DNA from 2 places in the Geomonas subterranea genome. Region 1 is predicted to be linked to the other one. Evidence: riboswitches for the same ligand, from Rfam matches in the RefSeq annotation. Region 1 holds a riboswitch; the other holds the start of a gene.

The links. Region 1 has a riboswitch for S-adenosylmethionine ahead of KP001_RS05175 (trans-sulfuration enzyme family protein). Riboswitches for the same ligand answer to the same signal wherever they lie in the genome.
Region 2: linked by a shared signal. The riboswitch ahead of metX (homoserine O-acetyltransferase MetX) and the one ahead of KP001_RS05175 (trans-sulfuration enzyme family protein) in region 1 are both predicted to bind S-adenosylmethionine.

The regions. Positions count from the first base shown of each region.
Region 1 covers NZ_CP077683.1:1,178,945-1,193,756, reverse strand. Annotated here, with positions in the region: gene KP001_RS05220 (ABC transporter permease) at 1-1,003, opposite strand, end outside; gene KP001_RS05215 (ABC transporter ATP-binding protein) at 1,000-1,704, opposite strand; gene KP001_RS05210 (hypothetical protein) at 1,745-2,662, opposite strand; gene KP001_RS05205 (AI-2E family transporter) at 2,717-3,499, opposite strand; gene KP001_RS05200 (hypothetical protein) at 3,917-4,201, opposite strand; gene KP001_RS05195 (lipoprotein insertase outer membrane protein LolB) at 4,448-5,149, opposite strand; gene KP001_RS05190 (spinster family MFS transporter) at 5,179-6,429, opposite strand; gene KP001_RS05185 (AMP-binding protein) at 6,456-8,936, opposite strand; gene KP001_RS05180 (Ros/MucR family transcriptional regulator) at 9,516-10,070, opposite strand; SAM riboswitch class I at 10,517-10,624, shown strand; gene KP001_RS05175 (trans-sulfuration enzyme family protein) at 10,693-11,838, shown strand; gene KP001_RS05170 (trans-sulfuration enzyme family protein) at 11,835-12,971, shown strand; gene KP001_RS05165 (molecular chaperone DnaJ) at 13,231-14,577, opposite strand.
Region 2 covers NZ_CP077683.1:3,358,503-3,373,314, forward strand. Annotated here, with positions in the region: gene KP001_RS14645 (RrF2 family transcriptional regulator) at 1-10, opposite strand, end outside; gene KP001_RS14650 (hypothetical protein) at 122-331, opposite strand; gene dapF (diaminopimelate epimerase) at 466-1,302, shown strand; gene KP001_RS14660 (HIT family protein) at 1,314-1,751, shown strand; gene KP001_RS14665 (deoxyribonuclease IV) at 1,751-2,602, shown strand; gene KP001_RS14670 (O-acetyl-ADP-ribose deacetylase) at 2,627-3,145, shown strand; gene dtd (D-aminoacyl-tRNA deacylase) at 3,142-3,591, shown strand; gene KP001_RS14680 (pyridoxamine 5'-phosphate oxidase family protein) at 3,594-3,965, opposite strand; gene KP001_RS14685 (TIGR02757 family protein) at 4,079-4,936, shown strand; gene pabB (aminodeoxychorismate synthase component I) at 4,933-6,663, shown strand; gene KP001_RS14695 (NAD(P)-dependent oxidoreductase) at 6,773-7,636, shown strand; gene KP001_RS14700 (hypothetical protein) at 7,633-7,803, shown strand; SAM riboswitch class I at 7,891-7,989, shown strand; gene metX (homoserine O-acetyltransferase MetX) at 8,089-9,192, shown strand; gene KP001_RS14710 (acetate kinase) at 9,403-10,605, opposite strand; gene KP001_RS14715 (endonuclease/exonuclease/phosphatase family protein) at 10,820-11,947, opposite strand; gene KP001_RS14720 (polysaccharide deacetylase family protein) at 11,914-12,846, opposite strand; gene recC (exodeoxyribonuclease V subunit gamma) at 13,125-14,812, shown strand, end outside.

The sequences.
Region 1 (14,812 bases):
TGGTCCTTGTGACCAGGCGCGTCAGTTCCGAACCGAGCAGGGCACCGACCGCGAGCCCGGCAACGGAGCCGACGATGCCGATCACGAGGGCCTCGGCGCAGACCATGGCGAAGATCTCGCGGCGGCTCACCCCGAGCGCCCGCAGCATCCCGATCAGCCGCCTCCTGCGCACCACGGAAAAGGTCATGGTGTTGTAGATGAGGAACATCCCCACCACGAGGGCCAGGAGGCTCAAGGCCCTCAGGTTCAGCCGGAAGGCGCGCGTCATCTGGTCCAGTGCGCCGGCCCTGGCCCCGGCCGGTACGATGTCCGCGCCGGGGGGGAGGATGCCCCGAACCTCCCTGAGCGCCCTCGCCCCCTCCTCCCCGTCCGGCAGCACCAGGTCGATGCGGGACAGCCTGCCGGCACCCCCCAGGAGTTCCTGCGCGGTGGCGATATCGCAGACGAGCATCGAGGCGAGGGCCACGCGGCTCACCTCGTCGGGAGGGTCCAGGTATCCGGCCAGCTCCAGCCGCCGCCGGACACCTGCGCTGTCGGCGGCGAAGGTGGCGCCGCGCTTCAGGCCGAGCCCGGCAGCGCTTTCTTCCAGCATCAGCACCGCGCCCGGGCGCGTCAGCAGAGCGGTGAGCACGCCGCGATCGGCGAAACGCGAGGAAAAGCTCCTGATGGGAGGTTCGGAAAAGGGATCGATGCCGATCAACTGGAAGGTCCGGCCGGAGAGCTGCAAGTGACCCGAGACCACGGGGGCGGAGCCGCGCACGCGGAGATCGACGCGGATCTTGCGGTAGAGGTCCTCGGCAAGGCCGGTGGGACCGCCGACGACCTGGTGCGTGGCGCGGCCGGCGACGGTTTCGGCGGCGAGGCGGAAGGCCCGCTGCGCCGCCTCGTTGGCGTGGTCCACGGCGGTGACCACCGCGACCCCCAGGGCGACGCCGAGGACGGCCAGCACGGTGAGCCAGGGGTGGCGCAGCACGTTGCGCATCCCGGCGCGCCACAGGATCACGGCGCCGCTCCCTGCACCCCGGCGCCATCCACCAGGACGCCGTCCTTTATGCTCAAAACCCGGTCGGCAAGCGATGCCACCTCGCCGCTGTGCGTCACCAGCACCAGCGTGGTGCCCGCCGGGCGAAGCAGCCGCTCGAACAGGTCGAGCACCTGGCGCCCGGTTTCCGCGTCCAGGTTCCCGGTGGGCTCGTCGGCCAGCACCAGCTTGGGGGCGTGCACCAGGGCGCGGGCTACGGCGACACGCTGCTGCTCGCCACCGGAGAGGCGGTCGGGAAAGGCGCGGGCCCGGTCGGCGATGCCCACGGCATCGAGAAGCTCGATGGCGCGCCGGCGCTGTGCGGGGGTGAGGAGTCCGGCCAGTTCCAGGGGAAGCAGGACGTTCTCCTCGACCGTGAGAGTGGGGATCAGGTTGTAGAACTGGAAGACGAAGCCGATGTGGTTGCGGCGAAACAGGGTGCGCTCGCGCTCGCCCAGACGATTGAGCACCGCGCCGTCCACCACGACGTCCCCCTGGTCGGGAAGGTCGATGCCGCTTATCAGGTTCAGGAGGGTGGATTTACCGGAACCGCTGCGCCCGAGCAGGAAGACCCAGGAGCCGGGATCTATGGAGAGGGAGGCGTCGCGCAACACGACACGCTCCCGGTCTCCTTCGCGAAAGCTCTTGCCGATTCCCTTCAGTTCGACAACCGGTTCTGCCATTGCATGTCCTTTGCCTGGGGTGGGCGCGGCGCGGCCAGGATCAGCTCCCCTGCTTCGCCTGCAGGGCTTCCTGCTGGGCACGCTCCAATTTCTTGTTGTTCAGGTAGGCGGATTTGTCGATCTCCTTCAACTGGCGTGGGTACTTGGCGGTGAGGTCGTACCAGCGGTTCAAGCGCTGCTCGAAGCGCTGCCCCTCAGGGGCCTTCAAGGTGTCAAGGTAGGTCTGCATGGCGAGGTAATAGCGCATGGTGTTGCGCTCCACCGCCCCGCGCACGCCGTCGATGTAGGTCTGCTTCCCGTCCTCCCCGACCTGGGTGAAGCCGACCTTGTCATGCCCAAGCGTCGCGAAATAGGTCTTGATGGCCATCCTTGCCATGGTGCCGTGGCTGTAGGTGTAGCTGAAGTGGAGGAAGGTGGCCTGCCCCTCAAGTGATGCAGCCTGCACGCCGATGCGGTGGTCCCGGGTACCGAAGGGCCCCTCCTCCCCCACCAGGGAAAGTTCCAGGTAGCCGGGGTGGCTTGCGGCCGCGCGGAAGGCGAGCTTCAGGGGATAGGCGTCGGAGGGAGGCTGGAAGTACTTGCGCCCGCTGTAGAGGGTCAACTGTGTTTGCTGCTTCACCGTCTTATAGATGCAGGCCTTGATGTTGATGTGCAGGGAGGTGATATCGCACCAGGCCGCCGGGGACTGCAGGGCCTCGCGGACCGTCTCGAAGGGGTAGTGGAACACGCCGTACATGTCAACCCGCACCGAGTCCGGCCCCTCCGTGGATTCGAGGTAGATGGGGGCGCCGAACTGGTTCTTGTCGAGTTTCGCCTTGATGGCGGCGTGTTTGGCGAGCAGGGCCCGCTCCCCCGATGACTCGGTGTCGGCGGCGCAAGCGAGGCTGCTGCAGATAAGAACCATCAACAGGGCGAAGGCGCACAGGGCGGCTCCGGTGATCCGTTTGCTAGCTGCCATACGATACAACCTCCTCCGCCCGCAGGCAGGTGAAACCAGGCCGGCGCCCGGACATCAGGTAACTTCCCCCTGCTCCGCCTCGTCGGCATCGGCAACGGCGTCGTCCCACAGGGAGAACAAAACGGCGAAAATGACGGGCCCCACGATCAGCCCGAGCAGTCCCATGCTGACCACGCCGCAGAGCGCGCCGAGGACCACGGCGAGGGTCGAGATGTCGCTGGAGGCACCGATGGCGAGGGGGCGGATGGCGTTGTCGGCTATGCCGACGAAGATGATGCACCAGGCTGCGAGGAGTCCGGCGGCAAGGTAGGAGCCGTTGAGGGCGAGGATGGCGACCAAAGGCACCCACACCACCCCGGTCCCAACCACGGGGATCAGCGCGGCGATGGCGGTGAGTCCACCGCAAAAGATCGGCGCCGGCACCCCCGCGACCCAGTAGCCAAGCCCTGCGAGAACGCCCTGGGTGGCACAGGTGAGCACCGTCCCCACCGTCACCGCGGTGGTGATGGAACGGACCTGGCTCGCGTAGTGCTGGGCCTTGCGCGGGTCGGGCGCGAGCCTGCCGATGAAGGCGCAGACCGCCCGCTCCCCGTCGCGATAGATGAAGTAAAGGATGAAGAGTGCGACGGCAAGTGTCCCCAGGAAGCTGAACATGTTGCGCGCGAGATCCGCGGCCATCCCCAGTATCACGGTGGAACTCGTGGAGGCGACCTTGCCGCCCAGCCCCGCCAGATCGATGTTGAAGCGCTCCACCAGCGACATGACCTTCTGCACCACGGGCCAGTGGCCGAAGCTGGTCGTGCCGGTCTTGGCCACGCTCTGGACCAGTTGCACCACCTGCTTGTACCACTTCAGGGGCGTTGACCGCCGCGGTGACCACCAACGCGGCCACCGGGAGGACGAAGCATATCGCGACGATGAACACCATGATCCCGGCGGAGCGGTCCGGATGCTCGGGGTAGCGACGCAGCACGCGGTTGTAATGGGGCATAGTGGCCACGCCGATGATGAGCGCCCAGGCGAGCGGTTTCAGGACCGGGGCGGCCAGCATAACCATCAGGACGATCGCGGCGGCCGTGATGAAGGCCGCAAAAATACTGAGGTAGAGTTTTCTGTCCATCGGGCTCCCCTTGGAGGGTGGTATGGGCGTTGCCGGATTACCGGGGTGCTTCGGGAAGTGCCATGGCTGGACCGGACCGGTCCCTGATGTAGGCGGGCACCGGGGCGCCCGCCTGACGGGTAAGGGTTATGTAGCTAACGGGTGGTCTCGATCTTGCGTTCCTTCTCCTCGGGTGCGGCGCCGGGGCGCTGGACGCCTTCGGGCTGGACCGACTGCTCGGTCTGGAACGGCAGCCGTTCCCGCCTCTCGTTCCCCAGGGCGGGCGGCTCCTCAACGACCTTCCAGTTCTTACCGACCGGGACGGAGAGCTCTTTTACCTGTGCCGGCTGCGTCTGGGGCTGCTGGTTGGCCTCGAAGATCGTGCAGGCGCTGAGTGACAGCAGAGCGATTACTAGTAGCGTTGAATGTACGTGTCTCATGGCGTCGACTCCTGAAGGCTTAGTTGCCGGTGAGCTGAATCAACTTCTGCTGCTGAGCGTTCTTTCCGCACTCCTTGCCGGAGCTGAGAGTAAGGATAGCAAGATGCAGATATAATTAAAAGTTTTGTTTTGAACGGCCCGGCAACTCCAGCAGCATCAACGCAAATCATTCAGGATCGAACTGCCGCCAAAAACACAACCAGTGGCACATTATGGCAAAGAACTGCCTGTGGTCAACCTGCGGGGTCACATCACCTTGAATTCCGAAAGTGGATAAAGCGTCATCCCGGACAGCTCGGGTCTCAGCGTCGAGGCGTCGACCGGTGCGTTCAGCTGGGGTTCGTCGAAGACGATGCGTACCTCGCCCCCGGCGGCGTTGCGTATCTCGACGGTTTCCGGGAACGGGATGCCCTCGATGCTTTGATACCCCTCGTAGCGCACCTGGTCACCCGAAGGGGCCACCTTGCGCTCCAGCATCCCGATCTCGTCGTAATAATAGGCGGTCCCTGTGATATCCACCTTCTGGCGCGGCGGCCCGGGAAGCGGCAGGGGCGACGGCGCCATGACCCACCGGAAGAGCTGCAGGCTCTTGAGGGCGCTCTGCTCCGGGAGTTCCGAGAGGTATCCCGTGAAGGCGATCTGCCGTGACGGGACGACGCAGGTGAAGCGGTCGCTCTCGCCGAACGCTTCCAGGATGGTCTGTCCGAACGGGGAGAGGATGAGCAGGTGGTACAGGTCGGGCGCCTGGTAGACCAGGTAGCCGCGCCCGGCGCTCGTGCGCTCACCCGACGAGGCCGACAGGCTCACCGATGACTGCACGGTGCTGATGCCGCGTCCCGGCACGAGGCCGGTGAGAGGCTTCTTTACGGTGGCGCAGCCGAAAAGGGTGGCGGCGCAGAGTACGAGCAGGACCAGCCTGCGAAAAGGAAGGACGTTGCTTGCGATCACGGTGACCTCGATTGGGGATGGGTGGCCTGTCAGGCGGACGGTTCGGCCTGCGCCATGTCGCGGGCCACGAAGCGTCCGCAGACGAAGCAGAAGACGCCGGCGAGCGCCATCACGAGCGGGGTGGACAGGAGCGCGCTCCTTAGCCCCCACTGGTCGGAGAACCACCCCAGGATGGACGGCGAGATGGCGTCCCCCAGGGCATGTATGAAGAAGATGTTGACCGCGAAGGCCATGGCCCGCATCCCGGGGTTGGTGACGTTTATGATGACGGTGTTGAGCGGTCCGGTGTTGAGAAAGAGGAAGAACTCGGCCATGAAGATCGCGGCCATGCAGGAGGGAACGTCCCGTGCCAGGATCGCCCAGGCGGCGAAGGGTGCACCGATGAAAAAGCCCCACCCGGACACGAGCAGGTACCCCTTGCTGCTTTTCTGCTGCCAGCGGTCACCGAGGACACCCCCCACCAGCGTGCCCAGGATGCCGGCCACCACGGTCACGGCGCCGAACATGAGGTTCGCCTTCTCCACGTTGAGGGCATGGGTGCGGAACAGGAAGGTGGGTATCCATTGCGCCAGCCCGCCTATGGCGAAGGTCATGGCGGCCATGGCGAGGGTGTTGGTGACGAAGGAGCGGTTGTGGAAGAGCTGCAGGTAGCCGGAGAGTCCCTCACCCCCCTCCCCCGTCGTCTGCCCGGAGGGGCCGGAGGCGGGACGCTCGGGCGCGCGCAAAAACCAGAGCGGCACGGCGATCAAAAGCCCCGGCAGGCCGACCATCAGGAAGGCCGAGTGCCAGCCGAAACGCTGACCGAGCACGCCCCCCAAGAGGTAGCCCAGGGCGCTCCCGACGGGAATGGCGACGTAGAACCAGGAGAGGACGCTGCCGCGCTTCTCCTTCTCGAAGAAGTCGGCGATGAGCCCCGGCGAGACCGTCCCGAAGCTCGCCTCCCCCACCCCGACGGTGGCGCGGGCGGCGAGGAGCGAACGGTAGCCGGGCGCAAACCCGGCGAGGATGGTGGCGAAACTCCAGATGACGACGCCGGTGGAGGCGAGCTTGACCCGGTCCCAGTGGTCGCCGAGCCAGCCGAACACGGGGGCGATCACCATGTAGCTCACCATGAAGGCGCTACCGAGGAGGCCGAGCTCCGTGTCGGTTATGGAAAGGTCCGCCTTGATCAGCGGGAAGACGGCGAACAGCACCTGGCGGTCGATGTAGTTGAGCAGGTTCACCGCTAAAAGCAGTCCCAGGGCGTAGCGGCGGTAAGCCAGGGAGACGGGTTCCTTCATCCGGCACACTCCTTCATCACAAACGGTCATGTAATTTCATTAACAGCGGCCTGCGCACGGGCCACGATCTCGGCGGGCTCCTCGAAGCGGAAGCTCAGCGGCTTCCCGAAGCTGACCGTCACCGTACCACGGTTGGGAAGGCCGCTCTTTTTCGGGGGAAGGATCTTGTCGGTCCCGACGATCTTCACCGGCACGATGGGGATCTCCAGTTCCTTGGCGATGATGCCCAGGCCGAGCTGGAAGTCCTGCATGGTGCCGTCGTGCGAGTGCCCCCCCTCGGGGAAGATCAGGGTGTTCAGCCCCCGGTCGGTGAGTTTGCCCATGAACTTCACGGCGCCGGAGAAGCCGCTGGTCTGCGGCAGCGGGAACAGGTTCAGGAACAGGGTCCCGTACTGGTAGCAGGCGAGCCGCCAAAGGCGCTCGAGACCGTGGTAATCGCCGAAGAAGAACTCCTCCCACGCGGCCGTCGCCGTGCGGTAACGCACCTCCCTGGGGAGCGCGAACATCAGCGAGGGCTGGTCGAAATATCCCAGGTGGTTGGCGACGAAGATCACCGGCCCCTGCAGCCGCTCGACGTTTTCGCGCCCGCGCACCTCGAGCTTCACGAACAAACGGTACAGAGGATAGTTCAGGAGCGCGTCGCCCATCATGCGCAGGGCGCGCACCGGCGGGGAGTTGGTCCAGAAGCGGTAGTGGCCGCGCCGGCGCCCCTTCTCGCGCCGGGCGATGATGCCTCGCACCTCGGAAACCCTCGTCTGCGGCCCGATCTGCGAGTCCTCGATGTCGAGCCGGAATTCCTGCTCCAGGTAGTTGACCAGTTCGAGCCGCCCGATGGAGGTGAGCCCCAGATCGGCGACCAGAAGGGAATCCTCCCGGATCTCGCCCGGATCGGTGCCGGTCACCTTGGCAAGCAGGTTCACCAGGTGGTCCCCGGTCGCCCCGGCGCCCCCGGCGGCGGCCCCCTGTTTCACCTGCTCCTTGACCTGGAACTTCCTGATCTTGAGGGTGGTGGTTTTGGGGAACTCAGGCTCGCGCCATATCGTGTAGCCGGTGATCTGGTGCATGGTGTCCAACCGGGCGTTGGCCCGTGCCAGGATCTCGTCCGGCTTGGCGCCGCTGTCGTCCAGCAAAAGGACCGCGTGCACCTCCTCACCGGCGCCGCGGTCCAGGCCGATGACGCAGGACTCCTTGACGCCGGGAACCTTGTTCAGCACCGCCTCGAGCTCGTCGGGATAGACGTTGACCCCGCCGCCGGTGACGATCAGTTCCTTCTCGCGCCCCTTGATGGTGAGCCAGCCGTCAGGCGCGATCTCGCCCAGGTCGCCGGTTTTGAACCAGCCGTCCGGCGTGAAGGCGCCCCGGGTCGCTTCCTCGTTCTGGTAGTAGCCCGGGAAGACGTTGTCCCCTTTGACCACCACCTCCTTGCCGTCCAGCCTGAGTTCCACCCCGGGAAGAGGCGGCCCGACCGCCCCCGCCACCTGCTTGTCGATGGTGTTGACGCAGAGAACCGGGGAGCACTCGGAAAGCCCGTACCCCTCGAGCACGGTAAAGCCCATGCTGTCCCAGAAGCGGAACACCTCAGGGTCGAGCGGGGCGCCGCCAGAGACGAACACCGTGAAGTGGGAGCCGAACTTCTTCTGCACCGGGAAGAAGAGCTTCTTCCTCCCGGACTTGTCCATCCCCGCCCCAAGCTTCGCCAAGGACGCGAACACGCCCAGGAGATGCTTCTCGGCCAGTTCGCGCTCGATGGTGGTCTTCAAAAGCTGCATCAGGCGCGGCACCGACATGATCACGTAGACATCTTCCTCGCCCAGCGCCTCCATGATCGCGGAGGGCTTCAGCGTGCGCGGATAGATGACGGCTGCGCCGCGGTAAAGAGGTGTGAAGAAGCCTCCCATCTGCTCGAACATGTGGGACAACGGCAACAGCGAGAGGAAGGAAAACTCCGGGGTGATGATGGGCACCTGCTGGTTGATCTGGACCATGTTGGCCACCAGGTTCTTGTGGGTCAGTATCACCCCCTTGGGGTTGCCGGTGGTCCCGGAGGTGTAGATGAGCTGGGCGATGTCGCCGGGGGCGGGATGCGCCACGTCGGGATAAGGGGTGATGTCATCCAGCAGGTGCTTGAGATCCTCGAGCAGCAGGGAACCCGGGACATCGAGCCGTTCCGGCTTGAAGCGGCTTTGCAGCACCACTTTGGCCTGGGTCAGCTTCAGGATCGATTCGGCGCGGCCGCGGTCGGACATGAAATCGACAGGAACGGCGATGGCGCCGCGCATGATGATGCCCCAGTAGGCGACACCCCACCAGGAGGAGTTGGGGCCCCACAAGAGGACGCGATCCCCGGCCCCGACTCCGTTTCGAGCCAGGAAATTCGCCATCTTCAGGGAAAGCTCCGACAGCTCCCGGTACGACACCGCGAAACGACGCACCCCGGTCCGGTTCACCAGCGCGGTTTTATCGCCGCGTGGCGCGAAGGTGTGGAACAGATCAACCAGTGTCCGCATATCTGACTCCCGTAGGCGGCGCATGTCAGTTGCAGGTAATGACGGTAACGTCACAACTTGAATGAAAAGAAAAGCTCGGGCGGCACCACCTACTGACACTACTTCGTCCGCGTCATCTTTCCCAAGGAAGCATTGTCACATGCACGCATCGCTTTGGCAACCATGCAATGGCAGAGAGCAAACAATGGCCACGCAGTAAGCAACCGCGACGAGGCAGGCGAGTTTAACCGAAGCCGGTAGTAAAACCAATCACAAAAGCTAACCAATCCGTGGCCGTGCCTACTGCGCAGTTGGCCAGGCCGCCTTTCGTGATTTCACTTTTTCAGCGGCAATACAGGGTCCGGCTATGTATCCACGAAGCGCTGCCCGAGACCTTACGTCCCCCCTTTGAGAAGGGGGCAAGGGGGATGTGCCTTTGCGGAACCATGAACAGCTGTCATTGAAACAATACGATGGATTGCAGTCAGCTTCTGCACCTGACGACCGCCACGCATTGTGACGCCTGCGAATCTCCAAGAAAAGGCCATAAAAAAAGCCGCCCCGGGAGGGAGCGGCTTTTTCGATGCGCGTGGGGCTTTTCTAGGCGACCTTGGCCTTCGCGGGTTCCTTGGGCGCCTTGGCAACCTTAGGAGCCTTGGGAGCCTTGGCCGGCTTGGCAGGTGCGGCGGGTTTTGCCGCTTTGGCGGCCTTGGCGGGGACGGCCTTCTTGGCTTCGATGTTGGCCATGCGTACCCCGCGCGCCTTGGCGAGGTTGTCGGCCAGCCCACGGTCAAGCGCCATTTTCCTGCGGGCCTCGGAGTAGTTCTTGGCCGCCAGCGGTTGCTTGCCCGGGATGCCGAACTGCTTCTTGTACTCGCCCGGCTTCATGCCGTGAGCGGTGTTCAGGTGGCGGGCCAGCGTCTTGAACCCCCCTTTACCGCACAGCATGCACACGACCTCACCTTTTTTGAAGGCTTCTTTTACTGACATAGAAGGCTTCGTCTCCTCAACCCCCTCGATCGGCTCGCCGGCTTCAAGGTTTTTGAGGGCGCTGTGCACTTTGCTGATTTCGAATATAAGCTGATCTGAAGTCATCGGAGTGCTGGACGCATGTGACGCTACGATCTGAGCCGCGATCTCTACCAAAGTTGCCATTGATTATCCCTCCATTGATCATTGTCTGCTTTGCAATATAGTGGCAGGTTTCCAAGTATTGTCAAATCCACAAAATAAAGTTTGTCTATGTCAGCCGGTATAGCAGACGAGGCGGATCAATGACAGGCAATGCAAGGAGCGGTTTTCAGTGCGCCCCCCCCTGTAACGGAAAGAAGGTACCATCCACGTGGCCTATGAAAGAAAAAGTACGTTCCGGTGCTGTACCAGATACAGAAGGCGCCGCGGAGAAACGGTGAATCCCCTTCGATGGCGAAGCGGACGACCGCGGCGCGCCGAACAACACGACCGGAACGGTAGGGAAAAGATTTATCGAAAATAACTTTTATATTAGTCAAGAAGTAGAGTTTTACGGTTGACAAAACCGCACCATCTCAGTATTAGTTAAGACGCTGGTTAAAGCAGCACCTCTTACAACCGAATAGCATTACTTATCTAGAGCGATCGAGGGACTGGCCCGATGACGTCGCGGCAACCTCCCCACGGGGGGAAGGTGCCAAATCCTGCGGAACGGAAACCGTTCCGAAAGATAAGGAAGTGCGGACGAGCCATAGATAAGTCCCCTTCCGACCCCGGAAGGGGACTTTTTCATTTGGAGGCTACGATGAACATCGCAACAACCGCAGCACAGATAGGCCTGGAGCGCGAGAGCCGGACCGGCGCGGTCACCGTCCCCATCTACCAGACCGCCACCTTCCGTCATCCCGGCCTCGGGCAGAGCACCGGATACGATTACAGCCGCTCCGGCAACCCGACCCGGCAGGCACTGGAGGAAGGGATCGCCAAGCTCGAAGGCGCCAGCCGCGGCTTCGCCTATGCGTCCGGAATGGCCGCCATAACGAGCCTCATGTTCCTGTTTCGGCAGGGGGACCACCTGGTCGTGACCGAGGACCTCTACGGCGGGAGCTACCGCCTGTTCGAGAAGCTGTTCCAGCAGTTCGGCCTGAGCTTCAGCTATGTCGACACAAGCGACGTGGAACTGGTCCGCCAGGCGATCCGCCCCAACACCCGCGCCCTGTTCGTGGAGTCGCTCACCAACCCGCTCCTGAAGGTCGCCGACGTCGGGGCGTTGGCCGCCCTTTGCAAGGCCCACGACATGCTCTGCATCGTCGACAACACCTTCCTCACCCCTTACCTGCTGCGCTGCCTGGACCTTGGCGCCGACATCACAGTCTACTCGGGGAGCAAGTACCTGGCCGGGCACAACGACGTCGTCTGCGGCGTGGTGGCGGTCAAGGACGAGGCGCTCGCGGAAAAGGTCTACTTCCACCAAAACGGGGCCGGCGCGGTGCTGGGGCCACAGGATTCCTGGCTCACCATCCGCGGCATCAAGACGCTGGGCGTCCGCATGGACCGCCAGCAGGAGAATGCGCTGGCGCTGGCCCAGTGGCTTCAGCAGCACCCCCAGGTGGGACGGGTCTACTACCCCGGACTTCCCGGCCACCCCGGGCACGAACTCATGAAGCGGCAGTGCCGCGGCTTCGGGGCCATGATCGCCTTCGAGGTGACCGATCCGGCGCTCGTGAACCAGCTCCTGATGAAGACCCGGCTCATATCCTTCGCCGAGAGCCTCGGCGGGGTGGAGAGCCTGATCACCTTCCCCCAGGTGCAGACCCACGCCGACATCGAGCCGGAGACGCTGCAGCGGCTCGGGATCAACAACCTGCTGCTGCGGCTCTCTGTGGGGATCGAAGACAAGGACGACCTGATCGCCGACCTGGCGCAGGCATTTGAAGGAGAACACGCATGAAATTCGCCACCGAACTGATCCACGGCGTCGACCCGATCGATGCCGAGCACGGCTCCGTCAGCCACCCCATCTACCTCTCCTCGACCTTCGCGCAGCGCTCCGTCGACAGCTTCGGGCGCTACGACTACGCCCGATCCGGCAACCCCACGCGGGAGGCGCTGGAGGAGGCGGTGGCCGGTCTGGAAAAGGGTGCCGTCGGGCTCGCCTTCGCCTCGGGCATCGCCGCTACCGCTTCGACCCTGCTCCTGTTCAGGCCGGGCGATCACCTGGTGGTGTGCGAGGACGTCTACGGCGGCACCTTCCGGCTCCTCACCACCCTGTTCAAGGGGTGGGGACTGGAGGCGACCTTCGTCGACGCCACCGACAACGCGGCAATCGCCGCCGCAATCCGCCCCGAAACCAGGGCGCTCTACCTGGAAACACCCTCCAACCCGCTGATAAAGATCACCGATCTCCCCGCCGCCGTCACCCTGGCCAGGGAGCACGGGATACTCACCATCGTGGACAACACCTTCATGACCCCGTACCTGCAGCGGCCGCTGGAGCTTGGCTGCGACATCGTGGTCCACAGCGGCACCAAGTTCCTGAACGGCCACTCCGACGTCATCTGCGGCTTCGCCGTCGCCAGGGATGCGGAACTGGGGCAGAGGCTCCGTTTCATCCAGAACGCCTTCGGCGCCGTGCTCGGCCCGCAGGACTGCTGGCTGGTGCTGCGCGGGCTGAAAACCCTCAAGGTCCGCATGGAGGAACACCAGGCAAGTGCCCGGAAAATAGTCGCCTGGCTCTGCGAGCAAAAAGAGGTGCAACGGGTCTACTACCCCGGCCTTCCCGACCATCCCGGCTACGAGATCCACAACCGGCAGGCGAGCGGCCCCGGGGGCGTGCTCTCGTTCGAGCTCGCAAGCTACGACGTCACCAAGCGTCTGCTGGAAGGGGTGAAGCTGGCCGCCTTCGCCGTAAGCCTCGGGGGGGTCGAGAGCATCCTCTCCTATCCCGCGAAGATGTCGCACGCGGCGATGCCCCCGTCGGAGCGGGAGGCGCGCGGCATCAAGGACACCCTGGTCCGCCTCTCGGTCGGTCTCGAGGACCCGGACGACCTGATCGCGGACATGGCGAGGTTTCTCAACGCCTAGGGCCAGGCAAAAGTCCCGCGCCCCGGCACCTGCTGTTGACACTGTAGGGGCGAATAATCATTCGCCCCCCCCTCAATCGCACCTCCGCCGCACATGCCATCGGCAGCGCTCAGGCAGGGGCGGCTGGGCAAATAATTATTTGCCCCTACAGGAACCTGATGACATGTTGCCGGTGTTCCGGCACCAAACGTAAAAAGCCCGGGAAGCTCTTTCCCGGGCTTTGCTCATTTTCAATATCAGGCTCAGCGCCCGCCCTGCCTTACCGCCTCCACGTGAAGCTCACCGTTTTCACCCCCGGAATCGCCTTTTGGAACACCGCGAGCCCCTCGTCGGTGATGCTGTTGCCGCTGCTGGTCAGCCCCTGCAACCCCTGCATCCCCTGCAGGTAAACCAGCCCGCGGTCGGAGATGCGGGTCTGGTACAGGTAGATCCGCTTCAGGTTGGCCAGGGTCGAGATGCAGAGCAGCGCCGCGTCGGTCAACTCCGCCCCGCAGAGGTAGAGTTCCTCCAGCCCGGAGAGATGGACGATGCTGTCGAGGTCGGCGTCGCAGACGTCGTACAGGTAAAGCGCCTGCAGGTCCTCCCCCCCGAGCCCCTGCAACAGCTTGAGCTTCCGGCCCGCCCCCTCTTTCACGTCCAGCCGCAGGGCCTGGTCCAGGTAGACCTTAACCGGACCGATAGCGGGCCCCGCCTTCTTCCAGGCGTTGAAACTGACCGAGGAGAGCTCGCGCAGGTAGAGGTCGCCGCAGGGAGCGTCGTCGGGGAAGGAGACCACGCGATTGCGCCTCCCCGTGCCCTGCGTGCGTTCCCGGGCCTTTTCCCCCTGCAGGGCGGCCAGGCGCCGCTGGGCGCGCGCGATGTTTATATCGGCCGCGGCCACGAGATCCGCAAAGAGATCGCTGCCGGCGGCGGTGCTTTCATCGACGCGCAGCTTGAAGCGGTGCACGTAGCTCCCGCGCAACTGCTCTATCTGCTCGTTGATCTCCCGTATGGCCTCGACCTCGACCGCCACCTGCCTTTTCAGCCGCGCCAGTTCGGCCCTCAGATCGCTCTGCTCGGCCTGCTCCGGGAAATGCCTGCGCCAGCTCCTCAGGATCTCACGCAGGGTGCGGTGGTCCTCCTCGGCGTAGGCCTTGTTCGCCTTCAGCATCAGCTCGTGCCGCAAGGAGCCCGCCCCCTCCCCGGCCAGGTCGGGGTGGATGGCCTTGGCCACCTCCCGGTAGAGCGCCTTTATGTCCCGTGGATCAGATGTCCAGACCCGCCCACGCGCCTGTCCCTCCCCACGGAAGGAGGCGCCGCTATTGTAGGTCTGGCCGTCGCTGTACTCATCCTCATCGCGATGCCGCGACTCCTCATCGCCGAAACCTTCGTCCTGCTGGACACCCCCCCCGGCAAAGCGGGCGATCTCGTTCTCCAGCCTCTCGAGTTCGGCCATGCGCCGCCCCAGCGTCTGCTGGTAGCTCCTCTCGAAGCCGGCGATCTCCTCGCGCAACTGGTGCAAAACGGCGGCAGCCTCGGCGTGACGGGCGCGCAGCGACGCCAGCTCGGCACGTCTTTGCTCGAGCTCTAGTTCCTCGGTGGAGCTGTGTTGATAGTGGGCAGTCATAGGCGTCGCACTGTCTCAATAATTATCGACGAACTGTCATTTTGGCGGACATTAACACGACCTGAGACATAGATACAAAAGATTTTATCACACTGAAAGGAATTCTGGTTCAGGCGGTAAGAAGACAGTGACATGAGGCACCGGCAGAAACGGGAGTCAGGCGGGATCTGAGAAAGCGGGAAGGGATCGTGCAAAGGGCGAAAGCTCGGCAGCGACCCGGCTATGAGAGCGTACG
Region 2 (14,812 bases), 2.2 Mb from region 1:
AAAGTCTCATGTCTGTATCTCCCGCTGTTTAATGGTTAAGCGAGGATACAATACCACATTTTTCATGTCAAGAATATAAAGAATTGCATCTCCGCATTTACCACCGCGGACGTGCGCCATATCACCAGTACCGCTGCGGCGGCTCGACCCGCTCCATCAGGGTGATGGAACCGTCGACGACCTGGAAGACATCGCCGTACATGTTGGTCCACTTGTCCCCTTCTTCCAGCGGCACCGGAACCTCGCGGCTCCCCAGGAAAACCTCGGCGTCGCCGATGTAGGCGTACCACTCCAGGTTGCCGTTCATCCAGATCTTGTTCTTGATTTCCATTAATCCTCCCTGCCGTGTTTTCTCATGATACTACTGAAAAGTATACGCCCCGGTCAAGGATTCCGGTTTTTCGCTTGTTGCGGCAGGCCGTTTTTGTTATTAGAGAAAGATACTTTTCTTGGGGGTCTTTCTCTATGAAATTCACAAAGATGCAGGGAGCCGGCAACGACTACGTCTACGTCGACTGTTTCAAAGAATCCGTGCAGGACCCCGCCGCCGTCGCCGTCAAGGTATCCGACCGCAACTTCGGCATTGGTTCCGACGGCCTCATCCTGATCATGCCGAGCCAACAGGCCGACGTCAGGATGCGCATGTTCAACTCCGACGGCTCCGAGAGCGAGATGTGCGGCAACGGCATCCGCTGCGTCGCCAAATACGCCTATGACCACGGCATTGTGGCCAAGAAGGAGATTACCGCCGAGACCGGAGCCGGGATTCTGACCCTGCAGCTCTTTACCGGCGCGAACGACAAGGTGGAGAAGGTGCGGGTCAACATGGGGCCGCCCCGGCTCACCCGGAAGGAGATCCCGATGGTCGGCAATCCCGACGAAAAGGTGATCGGCGAACCGCTCAACATCCTCCACTCCACCTTCAGCATCACCTGCGCCTCGATGGGGAACCCGCACTGCGTGATCTTCGTCGACGACGTCGACAACTTCGAGGTGGCGAAGTACGGGCCGCTGATCGAGAACCACGAGCTGTTCCCGCGCCGCACCAACGTGGAGTTCGTGCAGGTGATCTCGCGCACCGAAGTGCGCCAGCGCACCTGGGAGCGCGGCGCCGGCGAGACGCTCGCCTGCGGCACCGGCTCCAGCGCGGTCACCGCCGCCTGCGTCTTGAACGGCCTCACCGAGAGGAAGATCCTGAACCACCTCACCGGCGGCGACCTCGAAATGGAATGGAGCGAGGACGGCAATATCTACATGACCGGTCCTGCGGTTGAGGTCTTCAGCGGCGAGATCGAAATCTAAAAGGGATCCTTATGAATTCATGCCCTATCTGCACCAAGTGGGAAGACGATGTGGACCAGCGGGTCATCGAACTGGAGCACACCCTGGTTTCGCTGAACCGGGACCAGTTCTTCGCCGGGTATTGCTTCGTCTATGCCAAGGACCACGTCACTGAACTATTCCACCTCTCCGAGCCGGTGAGAAACGGGGTGATGGCGGAGGTCTGCGCCGTTGCCGAGGCCCTTTACAACGCCTTCGCCCCGGACAAGATCAACTACGAACTGCTGGGCAACATGGCGCCGCACATGCACTGGCACGTGGTGCCGCGCCGCTCGGCCGACCCGCTCTGGCCCCGCCCGCACTGGAGCGAGCCGCACCAGGAACTGATCCTCAAAAGCGAGGAGTACCAGGCCCGGGCCGAGCTGATCAGGACCCACCTCGGGAAACTGGGCGTAAAGGGGAGGGCGTAATGGACCTGCTGGGCGCGCACGTCTCCATATCGGGGGGGATCCACAACGCCGTCGACCGGGGGGTCGCTTCCGGCTGCGGGGTGATCCAGGTCTTCACCCAGAACGCCAACCAGTGGCGCGGCAAGGCGGTTTCCGACGCGGACGCGAAGCTGTTCCGGGACAAGTTCGCGGCCAGCGGCATGAAGAGCGTCATGAGCCACGACATCTACCTGATCAATCTCGCCGCCGCCCCCGGGGAGGTGAAGGACAAGAGCCTGATCGCCTTCCGGGAGGAACTGGAGCGCTGCGCCACGCTCGGGATAGACAAGGTGGTCATGCATCCCGGCTCGCACAACGGTGACGGCGAAGAGACCGGTATCAGGCGCGTCTGCGAGGCCTTCGACCAGCTCTTCGCCGAGGTGCCGCAGTTCACCGGGAAGGTGCTGCTGGAGAACACGGCCGGCCAGGGGAGCAACCTCGGCTACACGTTCGGGCACCTGAAGGCGATTATGGAGGGGTGCTCCGACCCGAGACGCTTCGGCGTCTGCTTCGACACCTGCCACGCCTTCGCCTCCGGCTACCCTATCGCCGACCACGACGGCTACCGCCGGACCTTCGACGAATTCGACGCCCTGCTCGGGATCGACAGACTGATGGCCTTCCACCTCAACGATTCCAAGAAGGGGCTCGGGTGCAAGGTGGACCGCCACGAGCACATCGGCGCCGGGACGCTCGGCCTGGAGCCCTTCCGCTTTATCCTGAACGACCCGCACTTCGCACTGGTCCCCAAGGTGATCGAAACGCCGAAAGGGGACGACGACGAGATGGATGCGGTGAACCTGAAACTTTTGCGGAGCCTGATCGGAAGCTGATCCGGCACCGGCAGGGGGTGCGGCATGCGCGACAAGGTCGAGATCGTACAGGGGGATATCACCAAGGTGGCGGTGGACGCCATCGTCAACGCCGCCAACAGCTCGCTTCTGGGCGGAGGCGGGGTGGACGGCGCCATCCATCGGGCCGCAGGCCCCGAACTCCTCGCCGAGTGCCGCCCCCTCGGGGGATGCCCCACCGGAGAGGCGAAGATCACCAGGGGGTACCGGCTCCCGGCCCGGCACGTGATCCATACCGTGGGGCCGGTCTGGCACGGCGGCGGCCGCGGCGAGGCGGAACTGCTCCGGTCCTGCTATCGCAACTGCTTCCGGCTGGCACACGAAAACGGGCTTGCCGCAATAGCCTTCCCCGCCATCAGCACCGGCGTCTACGGCTATCCCAAGGGTCCCGCCTGCCGCATCGCGCTGGAAGAGGCCAAGGCGGCGCTGGCGAACTACCCGGAACTGGGGAAAATTATCTTCGTTGCGTTCTCCGCCGAGGACGCGCGGATCTATCGGGAAACGGTGCAGGAGGTTTTTCAGTGAAGGCGGTAATTCAGCGGGTCAAGCAGGCCAGCGTTACTGTGGAGGGGAAGGTGGTCGGGGAGATCGGCCCCGGGGTCCTGGTGCTGCTTGGCGTCGAGATCGGCGACACCACCAGCCAGGCAGAGTGGATGGCGGAAAAGATCGTCAACCTGAGAATCTTTTCCGATGACCAGGGAAAGATGAACCTGGCACTCCCCGACGTCAAGGGGGAGGTGCTGGCCGTCTCCCAGTTCACCCTGGCGGGCAACTGCTCCAAGGGGAGACGCCCCTCGTTCGATACCGCTGCCGCACCGGAAGACGCCAACAAGCTCTACAGCTACTTCATGGGGCAGGTCTGGGAGCTAGGCGTGCCGGTGCAAAGCGGGATCTTCCAGGCGGACATGGAGGTGTCGCTGGTAAACGACGGCCCGGTGACCTTCATCCTGGAGACCCCGCCCAAACGCTGAACTCACATGAGAGGCCGGACCTCACCGACCTTGAAATAAACGACGCGGGAAACCGCGGCACCTGCCTGCGGGCTCGCCACCAGCGCGGTCCGCTCCTTGATCTCGCCCAGCAGCTCCCCTTCACCCTTTTCCTCGATCATCGTGAGGGTCACCCTCCAGCCGCTGTAGCCTCGCGACGGTGCCAGGTACAGGTAGCTCGCATGCGGGTTCTGCCTCAGATTCGCGATGCTGCGCCCGTCGCCAAAGCCCCAGGCCAGGGTTTCGTCGTCGACTACATGAGGTATGGCGAAGACGGCGAGATTGACCACTCCGTTCGCGTCGGCCGTGCCGAGGATGCCGCGCCCCCCTTCCGGAAACAGTTCCGCAAGCTTCATGTGTTCCGCCCCCTTTTCTCTTTAAGCTGATGAAGCAACTATGATAATCTAGCAGGCTCGAACCAATTGTCTACCGCGCCGACACCGGGGCGGCCGCAGCGAAGGAAGGGCACGTGGAGCTGAAAACCATACTCGAAGCACTGTACCGGAACCGCTCCCAGGCCCACCTGGCCAACGACCCGCTCTCGTTTTGCCACCGCTACCAGGATCCCCCGGACCAGGAAGTTGCCGGGCTGGTGGCCTCCTCCTTCGCCTACGGCAACGTCAAGATCATCAAGAAGAACCTGGCAGTCATCTTCGAGGTGATGGGACCTTCCCCGCGCCGCTTCGTGGAGCGCTTCGACCCGGAGGAGGGGAGCCGTCTCTTCGCCGGGTTCAAGCACCGCTTCAACGACGCACGCGACCTCTGCGCCCTGCTCTTCGCCTGCCGCATCATGATCGAGGAGGGAGGCTCCATAGAGAAGTGGCTGCTGCGCTTCTACACCCCGGCGGACGAGGACCTGACGGGGGCCCTCTCCGGTTTTTCCGAGGCGGTGAAGAACCTCGACCTCTCCCCCGTATTCGGCCCCGGCGGCGTCCCCGCGGACTCCTATTTCCCGTTCTTCTTCCCCTCCCCCGCTTCGGGGAGCGCCTGCAAGAGACTCTGCATGTATCTCAGGTGGATGGTGCGCCCGGCCGACGGCATCGACCTCGGCATCTGGCAGGGCATCTCCCCCGCGCAGCTGGTCATCCCCGTCGACGCCCACATCCAGCGCATCTGCCGCTTCCTCGGCTTCACCAGCCGCAAGCAGGCGGACTGGCGCATGGCCCGCGAGATCACCCGCGCCCTGCGCGAACTGGATCCCGCCGACCCGGTGAAGTATGACTTCTCCATCTGCCACCTCGGGATCTCGGAAGGGTGCGACGGCAAGGACCGCCTCAAATGCGCCGCCTGCCCGATCGGCGACATCTGCTCCGCAGGCCCCACGTGACGCACCCTTTCCCGGCATACCTGCACGGTTTCGCCTTCACCGGGCAGGTCGGTGCGATCGTCGCATCGACGCCGGGGGAGGTGCAGCCCGCCTTCGAGGAACTGCAGCGCCAGGTGGCAGCGGGGCTCCACGCCGCCGGCTTTGTCTGCTACGAGGCCGCCGGCGCCCTCAACGAGGCATTCAACGATGCCTTCAGCACGACGCCCGGGCACCCGATGCCGCTCATGTGGTTCGGTCTCTTCACCGGGCGGAATGCGGAAACCTTTCCGCAGCACGGCGCCCCCTTCCGCTGCTCCGACTGGCAGACCACCCCCGGTTCGCAGAGGTATCGGGACTCCGTGCAGCAGATCCGGGAACTGATCGCCGCCGGAGACAGCTACCAGGTCAACTACACCATGCGGCAGCGCTTCGCGTTCAGCGGCTGCTCCCGCTCCTTCTTCAGCGAACTCTGCCGCAACCAGCCCACCCGCTACAACTGCTACCTCGAGTGCGGCAGGTGGCGCGTGCTGTCGGCCTCGCCCGAGCTGTTCTTCTCCCTCTCCGGCGGGCGGCTGGTCACCCGCCCCATGAAGGGGACCGCCCCGCGCGGCCGCTGGTACGAAGAAGACCTGGACCTGAAGGAGCGACTCAGGCGAAGCCCCAAGGAAGTAGCGGAGAACCTGATGATCGTCGACCTGCTGCGCAACGACATGGGGATGGTGTCCCGGACAGGCTCGGTCCGGGTCAACGCGCTCTTCGACGTGGAGAGCCACCCGACCGTGCACCAGATGACCTCCACCATAGAGTCCCGGGTCGGGGAAGGGGTGACGCCGCTGGAACTGTTCCGGGCCCTATTCCCTTGCGGCTCGGTGACCGGCGCCCCCAAGAGACGCAGCATGGAGATCATCGGGGAGTTGGAAAGAGCACCGCGCGGGCTGTACACCGGCTGCCTCGGCTATTTTTCTCCCGGTGGCGAGGCGCTCTTCAGCGTTGCCATCCGCACCGCCATCCTCGACTGTGAGACCGGTCAGGGCGAGATCGGCATCGGGAGCGGTATCACCTATGACTCCCGGCCGGAGGCGGAATACCGCGAGTGCCTGGACAAGCGAGCCTTCATCGAGGAGCAGCGGCCGGAATTCCACCTGATCGAGTCGCTGCTGCACGACGAGCGGGGTTACTTCCTGCTCGAGCGGCACCTGGAGCGACTGGAGCGCTCGGCGCGCTATTTCTCCTTCCCCCTCGCCGAGGGCGCGCCGCGACGGGCGTTGGAGGAGACCGCGGCCGGGCTCGACAGATCGGCGCCCCACAAGGTGCGCCTGCTCCTCTTCAAGGACGGGTGCCTCCGCTGCGAAGCTGCGCCGCTCCCCGGGGCGGCGCGGGAAGTGAAGGCTGCCTTCGCGCGACAGCGCGTCAGCTCCGCCGATCCCTTTCTCTACCACAAGACCAGCCGCCGGGAACTCTTCCACCAGGAACGTGCCCACCGCCCGGAACTGGACGAGGTGATTTTCGAGAACGAGCGTGGCGAGGTGACCGAAGGGGCCTACAGCAACCTGATCGCCGTGATCGACGGCACGAAATGCACTCCCCCCCTTGGCTGCGGCCTCCTCCCCGGCACCCTGCGCCAGGAGCTGCTGGCGCAAGGAACCATCGAGGAGCGGGTCCTGAGCAGGGAGGACCTGGCACGGGCCGAGGTGGTTTTTCTGGTAAACTCGGTGCGCGGGTGGCGGCGGGTGACACTGGTACCATGAGCGACCTCCGCACCCGCCCCGCGCCCACCTCTCCCGGCTGCCGGCCGGACCCTTCCGCGGAGGGTGCCGACAAGCGAGTCCGCTATTTCAGATTAAAGGAGACATCACTATGGAAACGTACGGCTTTTTAGGGCTGGGCATCATGGGGAGCGCCATGGCCAAAAACCTCATCAAGGCGGGTTTCAAGGTCAAGGTGTGGAACCGCTCCCCGGCCAAATGCGAGGAGTTCGCGGCACTCGGCGCGGCCGTCGCGGCGACGCCGGCGGAGGTGACTTCGACCTGCGCCATCACCATCGCCATGCTGGCCGACCCCGCCGCGGCCCATGAGGTCTGTTTCGGACCCCGGGGCGCGCTCGAAGGGATCGGCTCGGGGCGCGGCTACGTGGACATGTCCACCGTCGACGCCGCCACGGCCCAGGAGATCGCAGCGGCGGTTACCGCCAAGGGGGGGAGGTTCCTGGAGGCGCCCGTTTCCGGAAGCAAGAAACCTGCGGAGGACGGCACCCTGATCATCCTCGCCGCCGGCGACCACGGCCTCTTCGACCAGACCATGCCGCTCTTCGAGAAGATGGGAAAGAAGAGCCTGTTCCTGGGGGAGGTGGGGCGCGGCGCCGAGATGAAGCTCATCGTCAACATGGTGATGGGGGGGATGATGACCATCTTCTGCGAAGGGCTCGCCCTCGCCGACAAGGCCGGCCTCTCCAGCGCCGACCTTCTGGACGTGCTCGATTCGGGGGCCCTGGCCAACCCGATGTTCAAGCTGAAGGGGGCCCAGATGACGCAGGGGCTCTTCGACCCGGCCTTCCCGCTCAAGCACATGCAGAAGGACATGCGCCTGGCCGTCGCCCTGGGGGACTCCTTGAACCAGCCGCTGCCGTCCGCCGCTGCCGCCAATGAGAGCTTCAAGAGGGCGAAGGGGATGGGACTTGCCGACCGCGACTTCTGCGCGGTCCTGAAGGCCATCACCTCATGAAAAAGTTCCTCTCCTTTGCCGGGGTGACGCTTCTGACCACCGCACTTCTGGACCCGCTGATACAGTCGGGCCTGGACAAGCCGGTCCCCTGGCCTCGCGACATCGGGATGTTCGTGGCGGGTGCAGCCTGCCTGTACCTCCTGGTCAAATACCGCCGGGAGTTGTAGCAGGGGTCGTGAACCTGGGGCGCAGTTTGCCGTTGACAAATAGGAGCGGCTCCCTTATTCTGCACCCGAAAACTGAATAGAAAGACCTGCTTATCTAGAGTGGTGGAGGGAAAGGCCCTGCGAAGCCACAGCAACCGGCCCATTGGGCGACAGGTGCTAAATCCTGCCGAAAGGCGAAGATGAGAAAGGCGCTTTTAGCTATTGTCACACCCGAAAAGCCCCTTCTCACACCGAGACGGGGCTTTTTTTGTGCCGCCGGCCGGCACCCGAAAGTACGAGAGAGACATGTCCTACGGCATCGTGAATGAACAAATCGCCACCTTCGACACCGAACTGCGCCTGGAGAGCGGCCGCATCCTCGGGCCGATCGACATCGCCTACGAAACCTACGGCACCCTGAACGAGCAACGCTCCAACGCGATCCTCGTGACCCACGCCTGGACCGGTAGCGCGCACCTGGCCGGCCGCCATAGCGAGGACGAGAAGCGGGCGGGTTGGTGGGACGACATAGTGGGCCCCGGCTCCCTTCTGGACACCGACCGCTACTTCGTCATCTGTTCCAACGTGATCGGCTCCTGCTTCGGCTCCACGGGACCGACCTCCGTAAACCCGAAGACCGGCAAGCGCTACAACCTGGCCTTCCCGGTGATCACGGTGCGGGACATGGTCAACGCCCAGGCGTTGCTCCTGGACCGGCTCGGCATCGACAAGCTCTTCTGCGTTCTAGGCGGCAGCATGGGGGGGATGCAGGCCCTCGAGTGGGCGACGCAGTACCCGGAAAGGGTCGCCTCTGCGGTGGTGCTGGCCACCACGCCGCGCCCGTCGGCGCAGGCAATCTCGCTGAACGCCGTGGCGCGCTGGGCGATCTTCAACGATCCCACCTGGAAGAAGGGGGAGTACCGCAAGAACCCCAAGGACGGGCTGGCGCTGGCCCGCGGCATCGGCCACATCACCTTCCTCTCTGACGAGTCCATGACCTCCAAGTTCGGGCGCCGCTTCTCCGCCCGCGACGGCCAATTCGACTTCTTCGGCCAGTTCGAGGTGGAGCGCTACCTCAACTACAACGGCTACAACTTCGTGGACCGCTTCGACGCCAACTCCTTTCTCTATCTGGCCAAGGCCCTCGACCTCTACGACGTCGCCGCCGGCTGCGAGTCACTGGAGGAGGCCTTCGAGCCGGTGCGGGCGCCGATCCAGTTCTTCGCCTTCACCTCAGACTGGCTCTACCCGCCGGCGCAGACCGAGGAGATGGTCGCATCGCTCCAGAAGCTGGGCAAGCCGGTGGAGTACCACCTGATCACCTCGGCCTACGGCCACGACGCCTTCCTGCTCGAACACCAGACCTTCACGCCCATGGTGCAGCAGTTCCTGGACGGAATCGGAACCTAGACGCCTCGCGCAACCGGCATTACTGGATCCGCACATCGGAAAACCTGTAGGGGCGAATAATTATTCGCCCCGTTGGCACCGTTGCCATCTCGCCATTAACGGCGGTCGGGCATCGGCGGCTGGGGCGAATGATTATTCGCCCCTACAGAAAAAAAGGCGGATGATTATCGAGTCATCCGCCCTTCGTCGTTTCTTTTCACAGGCTTGCCGCTACTGCCACCCCATGATGGCGGCGACGTCCTCGTTGAGCACCAGGTCCTCGCCGCTTGGGACCACGAAGACCTTGACCGGGGAGTGGTCCGCGCTGATCAGCATCTCCTCGCCTCCCTTGAGCGCCTCCTCGTCCCGTTTCAGATCCACCTCGATGCCGAACTGGCTCATCCCCTGGAGCGCCATGCCGCGCACCGGCCAGTCCTCCCATCCCTCTCCGTAGGTGAACACGATGGCATCCGGCCTGCCGGTGACGGCGATGTAGGCGCCCAGGTACTTCCTCAGCCGGTAGGCCTCCATGTCGAGCGCGAGCTGGCAGCGGGGGTCACCGACTACCGCCTCGTCCACCACGGTCCGACGGCTGACCCGGCGTCCCACGATGCCGGCCAGGCCGCTCTTCTGGTTCAGGAACAGGTCGAGCTCCGTCACCGAAACACCCGCCTCGTTGGCCATGAACGGGATGATGCCGGGATCGATGTCCCCGCAGCGGGTCCCCATCATGACACCCTCGAGCGGGGTGAGCCCCATGCTGGTGTCGACCGACATGCCGTTTTTCACGGCGCAGAGAGAGACGCCGTTGCCGGTGTGGATGGTGACCATGTTGGAACTCTCCAGCGCCACCCCGGCGAGCTCCGCACCTCTCCTTGCGGCGTGCAGGTGGGACTGGCCGTGGAAGCCGTAACGCCTGACGCCGTGCTTTTGGTACCACTCGTAGGGAAGCGGGTACATGTAGGCCGGCTCGGGCATGGTCTGGTGGAAAGCGGTATCGAAGATGGCTACCTGGGGCAGCTCCGGCAGTAGTTCCTGCGCGGCACGGATGCCGGCGAGGTTGGGGGTGTTATGCAGCGGCGCGAGTGTCGCCACCTCCCTGATCGCCTCGACGACGTCCTCGTCGATCAGCACCGATCTGGTGAAGCGCTCTCCCCCGTGCACCACGCGGTGCCCGATGGCCTTGATATCGCTGACGCCCGAGATCAACCCCTCTCCGGCCAGGGTATCCAGAATCAGCCGCAGCGCATCCTTGTGATCCGCGCACTCCCCTTCCAGGTGCTTTGGGTCCGCCCCGGGTACCCGGTGGGTCAGGAAGGAATCTCCTACCACGATTCTTTCCACCTTGCCGGTGGCCAAAAGGGCCTGCTTGCCCCAGTTGTAGAGTTGGTATTGCGCCGAGAACCTACGGCAGTTCAGGGTGAGAATCAGCATGCTGCGAAACTCCGATCCGGGCAGGAGAAAGCTCAGCCGTGCCCGCTGCTAGTTGCGTATCAACCGGGAGAGGTACCGGGATGTCAGCTACGATACGTGTGGAGAGTATGATCGGTGGGATGCCGCGGTCTTCACGGTCTCGCATTGACGGAACGTCCATAACTAGCACTATCTGTTGAAAAGTGCAAACAGTAACGGGTATGACAAAAGGAAACTAACGGGAATCACTGAGGAAGAAGTCGGCTATGACGGGACGGTGATCCGAGGCCCTGCGGGTCCCGACCCAGCAGCGCTGCGCCTTGATCCCGGGGGTGGTCATGATGTGGTCGATGCGCATCCAGGACGCCCGCAGCCAGGGGACCTTGTTCTTGAGCAGGAAATGCCCGTAGGTGTAACCGTACCCCCTCCCCCCCCGGGCGAAGGCGTCGACGAGGCCGGCTTTTCTCAGGGTCTCACAGACCAGCGAGTGGTCAGGCGAGTTGAAATCGCCGGCGACGACTACCTCCCCCTTCTCCTGTGCCAGGTACCCGGACACCGCCTGTGCCTGCCTGAGGCGCGTATCCACGTTGGCCTCGAAGCGGTCGATGGCCTTGGGGATGTACCAGGCGCCCCGCCGCGCCTTGCGGAAGGCGTTCAAGCCTCTTCTGGGGGTCTTGAAGTGGACGTTGTACAGGGAGATGTCGCGGGAGCCGACCTGCACCCGGCAACGCAGGAAGGATTCCCCCTTCCTCTCGTGGTAGGGGAGATCATGGACCTCGACATCGGAGATGGGAAACCTGCTGGCAACCAGGTACTGCCCTTCGTTGTGCATCTGCCACCCGGCCAGGTAGTCGGACAGCGGCCCGTCCCCGGCATCCACCGCGTCCTGGAACAGGATGATGTCGGGACGGCTCCTTGCCAGTTCCTCGACGAGCGGCATCAGGTCCCGTTTGCCGTACTTGACGTTCCAGGTCATCACCCGCAGCGTCTGCGGGGAATTGGCCCACGCCTTGCGCGGAGCCCAGTGCCAGTCCATGATCGGCCCCAAAACCCACAGGACTCCCAGAAGTGGCACCCACACCAGGATTTTTGCGCCGCGGCAGGCGGCAAGGGCCAGCAGCAGCCCCGGAGCCGCCCAGATGAACTGGGGGAGGTAGAAGTTCAAGGCGCCGGCCCAGAAGCGGTCCGGGCCTGCCCAATTGAGAATGGTGATGGCGGCCAGCAACACGATGTAGGCCGCATTCAGTCCCAGGAGCCAGTTGAACATACTCATCCGCCTGCCTCCCTTGGCGCCGGCGGGGTGTTCCTTTGCCCCGCCGGCGCCGTGCTTCAAGGCTTGCACATGCTCTTGTTCCAAAAACATGCCACCTCGTGAGGCAGTTGGTGCCAGTACTGCCCTTCGTACTCCGTCTTGATATGGTCCAGCAGTTCCCGGTACAGGTGGTGAGGATACTCGTCGTAATCTACATTGCCATCGAAGCTCATGTAGTCGGGGTGGGTGATCAGCAGGGCCATGCCACCATGCTCCGCGATCCAGCGCAGTTTTTCCTTCCAGATGGTGATGTCCTTCTCCCGAAACAGGATGAACACCGTGAAGTCCTGGGGGAGCGTGTAGGGGAGCACCACGTATTCCCTTCCCGGGACCTTGGTCTGGTGCACCGGAAAGATCGTTTTCAGCCCGTCTGACTGCGGCTCGAAGGGGTCGGTATCGAAGGCCGAGGCCTCGTAGACGATGTCCAGCCGGTGCAGCCATTCGAAATTATGGTAGACGCACGGGGAGCGAAAGCCGACGGCTCCCCATTCCTTCAGGTAGTTGTTGATCTTCACGGCATGCTCTTCGAAGGTCTCGGGTGACTCGTAAAGCTTCCTGTTATGCTCCAGGCCGTGCACCCCCACCTCGAAACCGTGGGCGACCAGCTTCTTACGCAAGGCGGGGGGGAGATGGTAGTCATGAGCCACGAAGTTGAAGGAGGAGCGAAAGCCCAACTCCTGTTCGAGGGCCATGAGTTGCTCGCACCGCGCCACGCCGCGCGCCGTATCGACATCGTGCGTCAGCACCACTGAAAACCGTCTTCCATCCGGCCACCCCTGGAAACCGGGGGGCATTGCGCCCGCTTCGGGGTCTATGGGCCAGACGTTCTGGAAGATGTAGCGCTTGTACTTCGCGACGACGCTGCGCAACATGATTTGAAGCCGACGCGACATCCAGGGCTTGACCTGGTAGTAAGCGCGTGCGAGGGCCTCTTCGATGAAAGGCTTCATGACCTCTCCTTTGCATGCCCCGCGGGCCCTGATCCCTGGAGTCCGCGGGTAGAAGGTGAAGGGGAAACAATCCGGTAATGCGAATTAATTAGGAAACACAAAGACAAAATATATCCAAAGCCGCGCGCAATGCAAGCCCCCCGAAAGCGGGGGACGGCCCGGTGCGGAGACCTCTTTTGACCGAGACAGCTGCGGGCGGATATGGTATGTTCACCCGTCCGCGAGGGTGGGTCCTCCCCCCTCCGAAAACCCCGTACGCCCCCGAACCACGAGGACCGATGCCCCTGTACATCCACACCAGCAACCTGATGGAACACCTGGTGGACCGCCTGGAAAAGGTGGTCCGCGCGCCGCGGCGCGCGCCCGCCCACCCGTTCGACAAGGAGCTGATCGTGGTGCAGAGCAAGGGCATGCAGCGCTGGCTCTCCATGGAGCTGGCGGCGAGGATCGGCGTCTGGGCCAACGGCGAGTTCCTCTTCCCGAACCGTTTCGTGGAGCGGGTCTTCGCCAAGGTCCTCCCCGACGCGCCCGAGGAAGCCCCCCTGTTCTCTCCCGAGGTCATGACCTGGAGAATCCTCGACCTTTTACGGCAGTCGGCCGGCACGCCGGGGTTCGAGGAGATTGCGGCGTATCTCCGCGATGACGCCGACGGGCTGAAGCGGATGCAGCTCGCCCAACGCGTCGCGGACACCTTCGACCGCTACACCGTCTACCGCCCGGAAAAACTCCTGGAATGGGAGCAGGGGAGGGAAGATCACTGGCAGGCGCAGCTCTGGCGCTCCCTCACTGCCGGGATCACCCAAAAGCACCGCGCCCGACTGCTGCATGAGTTCCGCAAGGCGCTCGACGACGGCCGGCTCCCCGAACAGCGGCGCATTTCCGTTATCGGCATCCCCTCGCTCCCCCCCTTCCACCTCGAGGTCCTGGCCCGCCTCGCCCGCCACGCCGAGGTGAACCTGTTCCTCCTCAACCCCTGCCGCCAGTACTGGGGGGAAATCGTGTCGGAGCGCGAGCTGGCCCGGCTCGATAAGGAGAGTGGGGGGACGGAGCAATGGTACGAGACCGGCAACCCCCTGCTCGCCTCCTGGGGAAAGCTGGGACGCGACTTCTTCGACGCGATCATCGACGGCTGCGGTGAGCACGAAAGGCAGGACAGCTTCTCCGAACTGCCGCAGGGCGCACTGCTCCACGAAGTCCAGGCCGACATCGTGGAGCTGCGCGGCGCCGAGGCCGGGGTACGCCAGCTTGACGCCGGGGATCTCTCCCTCGAGGTGCACTCCTGCCACTCGCCCATGCGCGAAGTCGAGGTGCTCTACGACACCCTGCTCTCGGTATTCGACTCGAACCCCTCCCTGTCGCCCCGCGACGTTCTGGTGATGACCCCGGACATCGAAAGCTACGCCCCCTACATCTCCGCCGTGTTCGGCAGCCCCGAAAGCGGCGCCGAACGCATCCCCTATTCCATCGCCGACCGCAGCTTAAAGAACGAAGGTGAGGCGGCCCAGGCGCTTTTGTCCATTCTCGGGCTGTGCGGCGGCCGGTACGGTGTGGCCACCGTGCTGGACATCCTGGAGTCGGCGCCGGTGGCGCGGCGCTTCGGCCTCAGCGAGGACGACCTGGAGACGGTGCGCGACTGGCTCAGGGGGGCCAACATCAGGTGGGGCATCGATGCCGCCCAGCGCGCGGAACACGGTGTCCCCCCCTTCCACGAGAACTCCTGGTCCGCCGGGCTGGACCGGCTGCTCCTGGGGTACGCCATGAGCGGCGACGGGCGCTCCTTTTACAACGGCATCCTTCCCTTCGACGACATGGAGGGGGGCGTGGCGCTGGTGCTGGGACGCTTCCTCGCCTTCTGTGAAAAGCTCTTCGCCGAGACGCAGGCGCTCTCCACCCCCCGCGTCCCCGCCGAGTGGGTACCGGTCCTGCGCCGTATCCTGGATGATTTCATCCTCCCCGACCAGGAGGG